DNA from 2 places in the Bradyrhizobium sp. CCBAU 51745 genome. Region 2 is predicted to be linked to the other one. Evidence: riboswitches for the same ligand, from Rfam matches in the RefSeq annotation. Region 2 holds a riboswitch; the other holds the start of a gene.

Region 1 (3,205 bases), on a different contig from region 2:
GTCTCCGAAGCGCAGGCCTGGAGCCGGCGGACATCGACTATGTGCTGTGCACCCACCTTCACGTTGATCACGTCGGCTGGAATACCCGATTGGTCGACGGCCGCTGGGTCCCGACCTTCCCAAACGCGAGATATGTCTTCTCTCGCGAGGAACTGAACTTTTGGAACCCATCGCACAATCCGCATCTGCCGGAGGAGCCGCGCGATGTCTTCACCGACTCCGTCCTGCCCGTGATCGCCGCCAAGCAGGAACAGGTCGTGAGCACGACCGACCAGCTCGGCGACAACCTTTTGATCGAGCCGGCGCCGGGGCACTCCCCTGGACACGTGATCTTGCGGCTCCTGAGTGGCGAGGATGAGGGCCTCTTCATCGGCGACGTCATGCATAATCCCATTCAAGTCTACCGCCCCGACTGGAGCAGCCGGTTCTGCATGAATCCGGAGCAAGCGATGCAATCGCGCCTGCGCGTGCTCGGCCATTGCGCGGAACATAACAGCCTCATGTTTCCGGCGCACTTCGGCATCCCGCATGGCGGTCGGATACGCAGTCGTGCGAACGGCTTTTCATTCGTGCCCGAAGAGGCGCAACAGGACGCTCCTTTGCCAAAGCGAGATACGTAGCTGATGAGTGTCATTCAATGGTTTGGGATAGCCGCTGTGGTCCGCCGCAGCCGGCTTGCTCCGCAAGCGACGAAGCATGACGGATATATCTAGCAATCCTTCGACGAACGACGCAGGACAGGCCAGCATCTCTCGCTCGGCCTTGCTGCCGCTGCCGAGGCAATCCGGCGGGGCGACCTCAGCTCCGAGGCTTACGCCCGTACGCTTCTGCGGCGAGCGCAGCTGCAGAGCAATCTCAATGTAGGGGAGGCAGCCTAGCTCCCCGGTCCTGCTCTTATGCGTCTGAAGTAGCGGCATGAATTTCCTCGCATCTCTCGTCGCCCTGGCTGCAGGCGCCAGCCTCGCCCATCACGCTCCTGCGAGGAATCGGCGTTGTGTGCCTCATCACCGGCGTGACGCTCGTACGCGGATAGCTTGTCTGCCATTGGTGACCCACGGCCGCACGAACTGGCAGTTGCAGACGCCTCGCAACTCGGCTAACCTTCCTTTGCGAAGAGCCCGTGCTCATTCGTTCTTTCGCGCGACTGGCGAGCTAACGTGGAAACGACCACGGTGAAGCGCGAATGGATCCGACGCCGATCGCCTGGGCAACCCATCTGCTGGAAAAACAGCGTGTTGAGGAGCCCGAGCATGCCGTCGTTTCGCAACGAACTGTCGATCAACGATACCGAGATCGCCGCCGCCCTTGCGGGGGAGGAGCGCCGTCAACAGGACGGCGTCGAACTGATTCCGTCGGAGAATTACACCTATCCGGAGGTGCTCGAACTGCTCGGATCGGTCTTCACCAATAAATATTCCGAGGGATATCCTGGACGCAGATATTACGGCGGCCAGCACTATACGGACGAAATCGAGAACCTGGCACGGCAGCGGGCCTGCTCGCTGTTTCGTGCCGAGCACGCCAACGTTCAGCCGCTTTCGGGATCACCGATGAACCAGGCCGTCTATCTCGGCCTGTTGAATCCCGGCGACACCATTCTCGCCATGGACCTCTCCCATGGCGGCCATCTCACGCACGGCGCGCCGGTGTCCCACATGGGGCGTTTGTTCAACTTCATGCGCTACAAGACGATCCCTTCATCAGGCGCGATAGATTTCGACGAATTGCGCGCAATTGCGCGCAAAGTGCGTCCGAAGATGGTGTTGTGCGGCTACAGCTCCTATCCGCGCGACCTCGACTATGCCGCATTCAAAAGCATTGCCGACGAAGTTGGCGCGCTCACGATGGCTGACGTGAGCCATTATGGCGGATTGGTTGCCGCTGATGTCATGCGCAATCCGCTTGATGCCGGCTTCGACGTCATGACGACGACATCGCACAAGACGCTGCGCGGCCCCCGGGGCGGGATCATCCTGTGCCGGAGGGAAATTGCGGGCCGGATCGATGCGTCCGTCTTTCCCGGGCTGCAGGGCGGGCCTCACATGAATGTCGTGGCCGGGATTGCCGTGACGCTCAAGCGGGCGGCGACCTCGGATTTCCAGGGTTACGCGCGGCAGGTCTTGCGCAACGCGAAGGTTCTCGCCGGCGCACTGATGGAGCGCGGCATGAAGCTGGTGACTGATGGAACGGACAATCACATGATGGTCGTCGATACGGCAGCGTCCGTCGGACTTGACGGGCGAGCAGCCGAGGAGGTGCTCGACGCCATAGCGATCACCACGAACAAGCAGGTTATTCCAGACGATCCGCGCCCGCCGCTCAGGCCGAGTGGAGTTCGCCTCGGGACACCGGCGGCGACGACGCGTGGCATGGAAGAGACCGAAATGCGTCGCATCGGCGAGTTCATTGCGGCTGCTCTGCGGGCCAACGGCGACGATGCGGTTCTCGCGCGCCTCAGGTCAGAGTGCGTCGAGATGTGCCGAGCCTTCCCTGTCCCGGGTGTGGTGTCCGGGTCCGGAGCGAACTGATCGGCCGCCAAACCAGTCTGCACCGCTAGACCGGTGCAGACCTCAAAAAGCGTATAGCTCACCGCGGACAAATGGATATGCGTTGGCATGCAGATCCTGCTCATTTTCAAGTTGCTGATATTGCTCGCCGTTGCCAATGGCGTGCCCGTTCTTGCAAAGCGCCTCTTTGGAAGCCGCCTCTCTTGCGCTCTTGACGGCGGTGTTCGTTTCATTGACGGCAGCCCGCTGTTCGGCCCTTCGAAGACGTGGCGAGGTTTGCTGCTTTCGATCGTCGTCACCACGGCCATGTCCCCATTTCTTGGCCTGGACTTCGCATCCGCCTTTCTGGTCGGGCTGGGCGCAATGGTCGGTGACTTGCTTTCGAGCTTCACGAAGCGTCGACTGGGCATAAAGCCAAGCGGCAAGGCCACGGGCCTCGATCAAGTGCCGGAGGCCTTGCTACCAGCCCTCATGTGTTGGAAACGCCTGTCCCTATCGGTCACCGACGTGGTCGTCCTGGTCGCCGTATTCTTCGTGGGCGAAATTGTCCTCTCCCGCCTGATGTTCAGGCTGCATGTTCGCGATCGCCCTTATTGATGACCGGCGTGAGCTGAATGAAGATGGTGCAGTGTTATTTCAGGCGCGCAATTCAGCCGTATCGGCACAACGGAGGAGCCGACCCCGACCGACGTGTAGCC
Region 2 (3,205 bases):
GTCGAGGACTGGATCAGCAACCCCGCCAACAAGCGCCGGCCGGTGGCCCGCCGCGCCGACGTGCTGGCGCGACGCGTGATCTCGCTGCTGTCGCAGGCGCCGCTGGTGCTCAACGACACCGACAACAAATTCTACCGCCGTTACTTGCGCGCACTGGCGCGCGAGATCCGCTTCCTGCGTTACACCATGGTCAACATCCCCGACGGGGTGCCGAAACTCCAGGTGCAGATCGCGCTGTGCTACACCACGCTTTGCCTCGCCAATCAGGCCCGCAATATCCGCAGCGCATCGAAAAAGCTCTCCGACGAGTTGCAGCGGCAGATCCTCCCCGACGGCGGCCACATCTCGCGCAATCCGGGTGCGCTGATCGAGCTCCTGATCGATCTGTTGCCGCTGCGGCAGACCTTTGCCGCGCGCAACATCGCGCCGCCGCCGGCGCTGCTCAATGCGATCGACCGCATGATGCCGATGCTGCGCTTCTTCCGGCACGGCGACGGCAATTTCGCTTTGTTCAACGGCATGAGCGCGACGCCATCGGATCTGCTCGCGACGCTGCTCGCCTATGATGATACCCATGGCGCGCCGATGGCGAACATGCCGCACACCGGCTTCCAGCGCCTCGATGCGGGCCCGACCACTGTCATCATCGACACCGGCGCGCCGCCGCCGCCCGGCGTCAGCCACGACGCGCATGCCGGTTGCCTGTCGTTCGAACTGTCCTCAGGCATCAGCCGCATCGTCACCAATTGCGGCATGCCGACCACAGGCCGCGACAATTGGCGGCCGTTTGCGCGCGGCACCGCGGCGCATTCGACGCTGACTTATCACGACACCTCGTCCTGCCAATTCGTCGAGATGTCGGCGATGAAGCGGCTGCTGCACGGCGCGCCGATCATCAGCGGCCCTCATGAGGTCGAGAGCTATCGCGAGGTCGTCGAGGGCGGCACGCTGCTGACGACCTCGCATAATGGCTATCTCGCCAAGTTCGGCGTGATCCATCGGCGCGTGCTGATGGTCGCCAATGACGGCACGCGGATCGACGGCGAGGACACGCTGTCGCCGCCGCAAGGCGCGCGGCTCAAGGGCGCTGACGCCGATTTCGCGCTGCGGTTTCATCTGCATCCCGCGGTGAAAGCGAGCCGGCTGTCGGATGCGCGCGGCGTCATGCTGGTGCTGCCGAACCGCGACGTCTGGACCTTCGAGGCGCTGGACGACAAGGTCGAGCTCGAGGACAGCGTGTTCCTGGCCGGCAATGACGGCCCGCGTCGCACCGCCCAGATCGTGATCCGCCAGGATGCCCGCCAGGCGCCCACGATCCGCTGGAGCTTTGTGCGCTCCACCGCCTCGCCCGCGGTCACCAATGCCCGCCGCAACGCACGGCGCGAGCCGGAACTTCCGCTGTAGACGCGCTCGATTCGGCCCCATCTCGGCGTTGTGAAAACGGCCAAAAGCTGCTATCGAGCGCTCGTTCGCGCGACTGGCGACCTTGGATGGAGCACCATCGGGAAGCGCGACACATAATCCGCCGCGCGCCTGGGCATAGACACTCCCTGAACAGAGGATCTTGCTCATGACTGACCATCCCCGTCGCGTCACCCGCGCCCTGCTCTCCGTCTCCGACAAATCGGGCCTGATCGAGTTCGCCAAGGCGCTTGCCGCGCATGACGTCGAGCTGGTCTCGACTGGCGGCACCGCAAAGGCGATCGCCGCGGCGGGCCTCAAGGTGAAGGATGTCTCGGACCTCACCGGCTTCCCCGAGATGATGGATGGCCGCGTCAAGACGCTGCATCCGAAGGTGCATGGCGGCCTGCTCGCAATTCGCGACAACAAGGAACATGCCGAGGCGATGAAGGCGCACGGCATCGCGCCGATCGATCTCCTCGTCGTCAACCTCTATCCGTTCGAGGCCACCGTCGACAAAGGCGCCGGCTTCGAGGATTGCATCGAGAATATCGACATCGGCGGCCCCGCGATGATCCGCGCCGCCGCGAAGAACCATGACGACGTCGCGGTCGTGGTCGAGGCCGACGACTACAAGGCCGTTCTCGACGAGCTCGCTGCCAACAACGGCGCGACCACGCTGAAGCTGCGCCGGCGGCTTGCGGCAAAGGCCTATGCCCGCACCGCGGCCTATGACGCCGCCATTTCCAACTGGTTCAACCGGCAGCTCGAGATTGACGCACCCGACTTCCGCGCCTTTGGCGGCAAGTTGATCCAGTCGCTGCGCTACGGCGAGAACCCGCACCAGACCGCGGCGTTTTACGCGACGCCCGACAAGCGCCCGGGCGTTTCGACCGCGCGGCAGCTCCAGGGCAAGGAGCTCTCCTACAACAACATCAACGACACCGACGCGGCCTATGAGTGCATCGGCGAGTTCGACACCAAGCGCACCGCGGCCTGCGTCATCGTCAAGCACGCCAACCCTTGCGGCGTCGCTGAAGGCGCGAACCTCGTCGAGGCCTATCGCAAGGCGCTGGCCTGCGATTCCACCTCCGCCTTCGGCGGCATCATCGCGATGAACCGGCCGCTCGATGCCGACACCGCGCGCGAGATCACGAAGATCTTCACCGAGGTCATCATCGCGCCTGACGCCAGCGAAGAGGCGATCGCCATCATCGGCGGCAAGAAAAACCTGCGCCTGCTGCTCGCAGGCAGCCTGCCCGATCCCCGCGCGCCGGGCCTCACGGCGAAGACGGTGGCCGGCGGGCTTCTGGTGCAGAGCCGCGACAACGCCGTGGTCGACGACATGACGTTCAAGGTCGTCACCAAGCGCGCGCCGACCGAAGCCGAAATGCGCGACCTGAAGTTCGCTTTCCGGGTGGCAAAGCACGTCAAGTCCAACACCATCATCTACGCCAAGGATCTCGCCACCGTCGGCATCGGCGCGGGTCAGATGAGCCGTGTCGATTCAGCCCGGATCGCGGCACGCAAGGCGCTGGATGCGGCCAACGAGCTGAAGCTGGCGGAGCCGCTGACCAAGGGCTCGGTGGTGGCGTCGGATGCGTTCTTCCCGTTCGCCGACGGCATGCTCGCCTGTATCGAGGCCGGCGCCACCGCGGTGGTGCAGCCCGGCGGCTCCATGCGCGATGACGAGGTGATCAAGGCCGCCGACGAGCATGGCATCGCCATGGTGTTCACGGGGACGAGGCACTTCCGGCACTGATCTATCAACTCGTCATTGCGAGCGAAGCGACGCAATCCAGTC

The links. Region 2 has a riboswitch for ZMP and ZTP ahead of purH (bifunctional phosphoribosylaminoimidazolecarboxamide formyltransferase/IMP cyclohydrolase). Riboswitches for the same ligand answer to the same signal wherever they lie in the genome.
Region 1: linked by a shared signal. The riboswitch ahead of glyA (serine hydroxymethyltransferase) and the one ahead of purH (bifunctional phosphoribosylaminoimidazolecarboxamide formyltransferase/IMP cyclohydrolase) in region 2 are both predicted to bind ZMP and ZTP.

The regions. Positions count from the first base shown of each region.
Region 1 covers NZ_LBJP01000086.1:91,621-94,825, reverse strand. The annotation lists gene XH98_RS27150 (MBL fold metallo-hydrolase) at 1-620, shown strand, start outside; ZMP/ZTP riboswitch at 1,131-1,216, shown strand; gene glyA (serine hydroxymethyltransferase) at 1,251-2,528, shown strand; gene XH98_RS27140 (CDP-archaeol synthase) at 2,616-3,104, shown strand; gene XH98_RS27135 (metallophosphoesterase) at 3,098-3,205, opposite strand, start outside.
Region 2 covers NZ_LBJP01000074.1:61,980-65,184, forward strand. The annotation lists gene XH98_RS18895 (heparinase II/III family protein) at 1-1,404, shown strand, start outside; ZMP/ZTP riboswitch at 1,464-1,546, shown strand; gene purH (bifunctional phosphoribosylaminoimidazolecarboxamide formyltransferase/IMP cyclohydrolase) at 1,571-3,163, shown strand.